One region of the Shewanella sp. 0m-6 genome, then DNA from elsewhere that is predicted to be linked to it. Evidence: predicted binding sites of a transcription regulator. Region 1 holds the regulator's gene; the other holds the start of a gene.
The links. Region 1 encodes sigma-54, which starts transcription at its own class of promoters, with help from an activator protein. Its sites were predicted from a motif close to GTTGGCACGNNNNTNGNNT; they were not measured.
Positions count from the first base shown of each region.

Region 2: a site for sigma-54 is predicted at 2,207-2,225, ahead of flhA (flagellar biosynthesis protein FlhA). Genes of this name have one in related genera too.

Region 1 covers NZ_JBRIMD010000004.1:197,755-201,974, reverse strand. The annotation lists gene lptA (lipopolysaccharide transport periplasmic protein LptA) at 19-558, shown strand; gene lptB (LPS export ABC transporter ATP-binding protein) at 555-1,286, shown strand; gene ACVBJC_RS04835 (RNA polymerase factor sigma-54) at 1,423-2,886, shown strand; gene hpf (ribosome hibernation promoting factor) at 2,916-3,203, shown strand; gene ptsN (PTS IIA-like nitrogen regulatory protein PtsN) at 3,206-3,649, shown strand; gene rapZ (RNase adapter RapZ) at 3,857-4,220, shown strand, end outside.
Region 2 covers NZ_JBRIMD010000011.1:64,371-68,590, reverse strand. The annotation lists gene fliQ (flagellar biosynthesis protein FliQ) at 1-14, shown strand, start outside; gene fliR (flagellar biosynthetic protein FliR) at 129-926, shown strand; gene flhB (flagellar biosynthesis protein FlhB) at 978-2,111, shown strand; gene flhA (flagellar biosynthesis protein FlhA) at 2,263-4,220, shown strand, end outside.

The sequences.
Region 1 (4,220 bases):
GCTGAGTAGAAGGACGCTATGAAATACAATCAATCTATCCTTGCAGGCCTATTTTGTCTGCTCAGTTTCAGCTCTGTTGCTAAAGTTGATGACCTGATGCAAGAGGTGAAAATTGCGGCCGCTAGCCAAGAAGCTGATATCAAGAATAATCAGGTTATCTTTTTTGGGCCTGTCGAAGTCACTCAGGGCACAATCAAGATGAATGCCGATAAGCTACGGGTTTTCTCAAAAGAAGATAAGAGCGGTAAAACGCTTGTGGCGACTGGTAACCCAGCCACTTACACCCAAATAATGGATGATGGACGCCCGGCAACGGCTAGCGCAAAAGAGATCCGCTACGAACTTGCTACGCGCACACTCACCTTAGTAGGCGAAGCCACCCTAGCGCAAGACGGTAGCCAGGTCACAGGTAACCGCATTAAATACAACATCAGTTTGCAACAGCTTATTGCAGAAAGTACTGGCAAGGGCGATGACAGAGTTATCACCATTATTCAGCCTGAAACCTATCAGGAAGAGAAACCAGAATCGCCAGCGAAAAAGCAGGAACAGCAATGAACCAAATCACCTTAAAAGCGGTCAATCTTGCTAAGAGCTATAAAAATCGTGCCGTCGTACAAGATGTTAGCTTAACCGTAAAGACAGGTCAGATTGTTGGTTTGCTTGGCCCAAACGGTGCAGGTAAAACAACGACATTCTACATGGTGGTTGGCCTAGTACAGAGTGATAAGGGTAAGATCTTTATTGATGATGACGATCTTACGCTCGATCCTATGCATTTACGCGCCCGTAAAGGTATCGGTTACCTACCTCAGGAAGCCAGTATTTTTAGAAAGCTGTCAGTACGTGACAACATCATGGCCGTCTTACAGACTCGTCATGACATCAATAACGAGCAACGTGAAGAACAACTTGAGCATCTACTCGAAGAGTTTCATATCACTCACATTCGTGACAGCCAAGGTATGGCATTGTCTGGAGGCGAACGCCGCCGGGTAGAAATTGCTCGGGCACTCGCAGCTAATCCAAAGTTTATCTTGTTAGATGAGCCGTTCGCGGGTGTTGACCCCATTTCAGTTATCGATATTAAAAAAATTATTGAACAACTTAAGAGTCGCGGTCTGGGCGTACTGATCACCGATCATAATGTTCGCGAAACTTTGGACGTTTGTGAGCGTGCTTACATAGTAAGCCACGGAAATCTGATTGCTGAAGGTACACCTGCCGAAATCTTGGACAACCAACAGGTTCGAGCGGTGTACTTAGGTGAACAATTCAGGCTATAGTTAATTCACAGTATGGAAGCTGAAAAACTCAATATGGAATTATTTCCAAAAAAAATCAACGTGTTGAGTTTTTGAGCAACCTTCGCCAGTTCAACGAGCTTTAACGTTTAACTACAGTGTAGGGAATAGCGGTAAAATGAAAGCGTCACTCCAGCTCAAAATGGGTCAACAGCTCACTATGACTCCCCAGTTACAACAGGCCATTCGCCTGTTACAACTGTCTTCTTTAGAGCTGCAACAAGAGATCCAACAAGCATTAGATTCTAATCCGTTACTGGAGCTAGATGAAGAGCAGTCAGATGGCGATATGATCAACGATGAAGATCACTCTGTAAATGACTCTAATAGTGAACTCACCCAAGATAGCGCAAGCGTTGACACCTCCGAAGCCCTCACCCAAGATTCCATGCCCGATGACCTGCCTATGGATACCACTTGGGATGAAGTCTACACCGTTTCCTCTAATGCTAGCTCAGGCGTAAGTCGTGAAGATGACATGCCATTCCAAGGCGAGACTAGCGAAGGCTTATATGAGCATCTTGAGTGGCAAAAGAACCTCACCCCATTTTCAGATAACGATCTTGCTATCGCCACCGCGATTATTGATGCGATCGATGAACGAGGTTATTTAACCCAGAGCTGTGACGAAATTCTCGAAGCGATGGGCGATCCTGAAACTGAACTCGATGAAGTCGAAGCCGTTTTAAAACGAATTCAACATTTTGATCCTATCGGTGTTGCCGCCCGCAACTTAAGTGAATGCCTACTTATCCAGCTAGCACAATATGCCGCAGATACACCGCACATTGAAAATGCAAGATTACTGATTAAAGACTATTTAGACCTTATTGCGGGGCGTGATTTTAGGCAGTTAATGCGTAAAACAAAACTCAAAGAGGATGATTTACGTGAGGCGATCACACTGATCCAAACTCTTAACCCAAGACCTGGGCTTGCCATTGCACGCAGTAAAGATGAATACGTCATTCCCGACGTGTCTGTCAGCAAGAAAAAAGGTCGCTGGGTGGTAGAGCTAAATCCTGACTATATGCCTAAGATTAATGTTAATCAGCATTACGCATCAATGGCGCGTAGCACAACGAATCAGGCCGACGGTCAATTTATCCGTGGCCACCTGCAAGAAGCTAAGTGGTTTATAAAGAGCCTGGAAAGCCGCAACGACACCTTATTGAAAGTGACAAACTGTATCGTCAAATTCCAGCAAGGCTTTTTTGAGTTCGGTGAAGAAGCCATGAAACCTATGGTACTCAATGACATTGCCGAAGCTGTTGAAATGCATGAATCTACCATTTCACGTGTTACCACACAGAAGTACATGCACACCCCAAGGGGCATTTTTGAACTAAAATATTTCTTCTCAAGCCATGTGGGTACCGACGATGGCGGAGAATGCTCATCGACAGCAATTAGGGCATTTATTAAGAAATTAGTCGCAGCTGAAAACCAGAGGAAACCGTTAAGCGATAGCAAAATGGCCCAGCTTCTGGCTGAACAAGGGATTAAAGTTGCTAGACGTACGATTGCAAAATATCGAGAAGCGATGCTGATCCCGCCCTCAAACCAACGTAAGAGTTTATAACTCAAAATTAGGCACATGGAGGATCGATAATGCAAATCAACCTGACAGGACATCACATCGAAATCACCGATTCACTACGCGGTTATGTAGAAGAGAAATTTACAAAGCTTGAACGACATTTCGATCAGATCAATAATGTGCACGTTATTTTGAATGTACAAAAAATGCAGCAGATTGCCGAAGCTAAAATTCACCTTAAAAAAGGGGAAGTATTTGCTATTTCGGAACATGCAGATATGTATGCTGCAATAGACTCCCTGATCGATAAACTAGATCGTCAGGTTATTAAACACAAAGAGAAGCTGACTAAACACTAACGATGGAACTAAGTACCATCCTGCAGCCGGAGTGCACTACCTGCGCCACTCCGGGCAGTAAGAAAAAAGTACTGGAGTTAATCAGTGACATTGCCGCTGTCCAGTACCCAACCCTTTCTTCACAAGAGATCTTTGAAAGTCTCTTGGCACGAGAGAAAATGGGTAGCACGGGAATAGGTAATGGTATAGCGATTCCTCATGGAAGGCTGTCGAATATAGAACGTCCAGTTGCAGTATTGGTTAAATGTGAAGTTCCTATCCCATTTGACTCATTCGATAAGCAGCCTGTCGATATTCTATTTGCTTTATTGGTGCCATCTGATCAGTGTGAGCAACATTTAGCAACACTGTCTTGTATGGCTGAAAAACTCAACGATAAAGCGGTGGTTAAGCAGTTGAGAAAGACCAGCAATGAATCAGAGCTATACCAAGTCATTACCCAATAGCTAACTACTCAGGTCTTTAAGTTATTTATTTTTTTACACAAAAGGTAAATGATTTAAAGACCTAAGTAATTATTACAGCAATATTATTTATTCTTATTCACCCGCTCAACTTCTTGCTTTCAGCCTTAAAAAAGTTAATCTATACACTTACACAATATAACCACAAAAATCATACATTTTGTTTAATGTCTATCAGGTAATCATACGATGAAGCTTGTTTTAGTCTCAGGTCGCTCCGGTTCAGGTAAGTCCGTTCTATTAAGAATGCTAGAAGATCTCGGCTATTATTGTGTCGATAACCTGCCCTTGCCAATGATGGGGACCTTACTCAAAGAGCTATCGGGTAACACTAAGCTTGTCGCCATCAGTGTCGATATTCGTAACCTGCCAGAAAAGAAAGATGAGCTGGTTAAGCACCTCACTTTTCTGCCTGATGGGGTCGAGTTATTAAGCTTTTTCCTTAACTCAAGCGATGAAGTGCTACTTAAACGTTATAACGAGACCCGTCGTCTGCACCCTTTATCGCACGATAACATTTCGCTTAAAGAGGCCATTGCGCTAGAAGGTCGCT
Region 2 (4,220 bases), on a different contig from region 1:
AAGTCATAGGTTAACTATTTACAGGTGCTTATGAACATCGATTGTTATTTCCCGATGGTGAAAAAGAGCGGCTCACAGGTAATGATTAATCTGTATAGCAAGTTCTTAATGAATACGCGGAATTAATTATGGAGATCTTGCTCGATACCATCATGAACGGCATCGCAGGTTACATGTGGCCTTTAACGCGAATTTCCAGCATGTTTATGGTGATGGTCGTCTTTGGTGCAACGACGACTCCCACTAGAGTAAGGTTATTACTGTCTGTTGCCGTTACGGTTGCTGTCGCTCCAGTACTGCCTACTATGCCCACAATCGATCTATTTTCATTGAGTGCAGCCTTTATCACCGCACAGCAAATTGTTATTGGCGTCGCGATGGGGTTTGCCACACAATTGCTAATGCAGACCTTTGTCCTTACCGGTCAGATCATCGGTATGCAGACCAGTCTAGGTTTCGCCTCTATGGTCGATCCCAGCTCGGGACAACAAACCCCAGTTATTAGTAACTTCTTCTTACTGCTCACCACCATGATTTTCTTAGCGGTAGATGGTCACCTGTTATTGATAAAAATGGTGATCGCCAGCTTTGATTCTATCCCGGTGTCTATGCAAGGGTTAAGTCTGGCGAGTTACCGCCTATTTACCGAATTTGTGGGCTATATGTTTGGTGCAGCCTTGACGATGTCGCTATCCGCTATTGTGGCGCTGCTCACCATTAACTTGTCATTTGGTGTAATGACGCGCGCCTCACCACAGTTAAATATCTTCTCTATCGGCTTTCCTGTCACCATGATTGCAGGCTTGTTTATTCTTTGGCTAACTTTGTCACCCATCATGACGCATTTTGATGAAGTGTGGCGTGAAGTTCAGCTACTACTTTGTAATGTACTTGAGCTGCAATGCCGCGCCGATGGTGGGCTGTAATCATGCTTTATGGCGAATGTGTTCACGTTACAAGGTGGAGGGCGGCTATAAATGGCTGAAAACGATAGTAGCCAAGAAAAAACAGAGGAAGCCACCTCCAGAAAGTTGCAACAGGCAAAAGACAAAGGGCAGGTTGCACGCTCAAAAGATCTAGGAACTTCTGCCGTACTGATCGCGGCTTCGGTAGGCTTGTTAATGACTGGCCCCGATATCGCACAGGCGATGCATAACATCATGACGAAGTTATTTACGCAGAGTCGTGACGAGATTTTTGATACCAATCAGATGATGAATGTTTGGGGGATGGTAGGCACTGAACTTGCGGTCCCGTTGATGGGTTTTATTGCGTTTTTAGCCTTAATCGCATTTGCAGGTAATGTCGCCCTTGGTGGCATGTCATTTTCGGTTAAAGCTTTTATGCCCAAGGCCAGCAAAATGAGCCCTATGGCTGGGTTTAAGCGGATGTTTGGCGTGCAAGCCTTGGTTGAACTTACTAAAGGTATTGCTAAGTTCTCTGTGGTCGCCATTACTGCCTATCTATTATTGACCCTCTATTTAGATGATATTTTGATGCTGTCGCAAGATCACTTGCCAGGCAATATTTACCATGCTCTGGACATAGTGGTATGGATATTTATTTTACTTTGCGCATCCACTTTCCTGATCGTCATTATTGATGTGCCATTTCAGATTTGGAATCATGCCAAACAGTTAAAGATGACCAAGCAAGAAGTGAAAGACGAATACAAGGACACCGAAGGAAAGCCAGAGGTGAAAGGACGCATTCGTCAGTTACAACACGAGATGTCTCAAAGGCGGATGATGGGTGAAGTGCCCAATGCCGACGTTATTGTTGTTAACCCTGAGCATTACGCAGTGGCGGTTAAATACGATGCGACTCGTTCTACGGCCCCTTTTGTTGTGGCAAAAGGCGTGGATGAAGTGGCGTTTAAAATCAGAGAAATTGCTAGAGAGCACGACGTGGCAATAGTCTCAGCTCCGCCACTGGCACGTGCTATTTTTCATACTACTAAAATTGACCAAGAGATCCCTGAAGGGTTATTCACTGCAGTGGCTCAGGTGCTTGCTTATGTATTCCAATTACGACAATACCAAAAAGGCAAGGGCAGGCGTCCTAATCCTGTTCCAATTAAACAGCCGATCCCAGATGAATTAAAACATTAAAGTCCTTTTTATGCCCAAAAATCAACCACTCGCAACGTCAGATATTCTTTGCTAGTCGCTTTCAGGTTATAGTCGCGACAATTCTTATAAAAATAATTGGTACAGTATTTGCTGTATTGGCGTTAGACGTCAAAGATCGGACTCAGGGTGAATGGAACTTAAAGCAAGTCTAGGCCAATTAAAACAGATAAAGCCTGCGCATTTAAAAGGTATTGGTACGCCGTTATTGGTTTTAGCCGCTCTGGCTATGATCATTTTACCTATGCCCGCGTTCCTGCTCGATATCCTTTTTACCTTCAATATCGCACTGGCACTCGTGGTACTCCTCGTTGCCATTTACAGCGACAGACCGCTAGATTTTGCTGCATTCCCTACCGTTTTGCTGGTGGCAACCCTACTCAGGCTTGCACTGAACGTTGCCTCAACGCGTGTGGTCCTGCTTGAAGGCCATAATGGTGGTGACGCGGCAGGTAAGGTGATTGAGGCCTTTGGCTCTGTGGTGATTGGTGGCAACTATGCCGTTGGTCTAGTCGTGTTTTTAATCCTTATTATTATCAACTTTGCCGTTGTGACAAAAGGCGCGGGGCGAATATCTGAGGTAAGTGCTCGCTTTACCCTAGACGCCATGCCAGGTAAGCAGATGGCGATTGATGCCGACTTAAACGCTGGCTTATTAACGCAAGAAGAAGCGCGTTCTCGCCGCGCTGAAGTGACCCGTGAAGCCGACTTTTACGGTGCCATGGACGGTGCGTCAAAATTTGTAAAAGGTGATGCGGTCGCCGGTATATTAATTCTTGTGATTAACATTGTGGGCGGTTTTATTATTGGTATCGCTCAGCATGATTTATCTTTCTCTGCGGCAGTTGAAATTTATACCCTATTAACGATTGGTGATGGCCTAGTGGCGCAGATCCCCGGTCTACTCTTATCTATTGCCGCGGCTTTGATGGTAACGCGTCAAAATGAATCCGGTGATATGGGCGAAATGGTTATGGGGCAGATGTTTGACAGTCCCAAGGCGCTAGCCATCGCTTCAGGCGTGATGTTCGTGATGGGCATTGTGCCAGGTATGCCACATTTGGTGTTCTTATCATGTGCAGCGGCAGCTGGCGCGGGCGCTTACTTCATTAAGAAAAAGCAACAAACAGACCGAGAGCGCGCACTGGAGCTGGCAAAAACAGGTCCTGTTGAGCCTCGCGACTCGCAGCCAAAAGAGCTGAGTTGGGATGATGTACAGCATGTTGACACCATTGGCCTAGAAGTGGGTTACCGCTTAATTCCATTAGTGGATAAAGGTCAGGGCGGCGAGCTGCTTGGACGCATTAAAGGCGTGCGTAAGAAGCTCTCACAAGAGCTAGGCTTTCTGGTGCCAGCCGTTCACATTCGCGATAACCTCGATTTATCCCCCAATGCTTACCGGATCTCATTAATGGGCGTGGCATCGGGTGAAGCTGAAATTCGTCATGACTGTGAGCTAGCGATTAATCCTGGGCAAGTATATGGCAAGCTAGATGGTATCGAAACGAAAGACCCCGCTTTTGGTCTGGATGCGGTGTGGATCGCTCCCGAAATGCGTGAGCACGCACAAACCTTAGGTTACACGGTAGTCGACGCCTCAACGGTAGTGGCCACTCACATCAGCCAACTACTATCGAATAACGCCGCCAAACTGCTTGGCTATGAAGAAGTTCAGCAACTACTTGAAATGCTTGGTAAGCATTCGCCTAAATTGGTTGATGGCTTTATTCCAGATGTGATGCCACTGGGCAGCGTCGTTAAAGTGATGCAGAACTTGCTCAATGAAGGTGTGTCTATTCGTGACATGAAGACCATCGTACAGACGTTACTTGAATATGGACCAAAGAGCAGCGACACCGAAGTATTAACTGCTGCGGTTCGAATAGCCCTAAAACGTATGATAGTGCAAGAGATCAGCGGACCTGAGCTTGAAATCCCTGTCATTACTTTGGCGCCAGAGTTGGAACAAATGTTGCATCAGTCTATGCAGGCAACGGGAGGCGATGGTCCGAATATCGAGCCAAGCCTTGCAGAGCGTATGCAGAAGTCGTTAGTGGACGCCACGCAGCGTCAAGAAATGGTTGGTCAGCC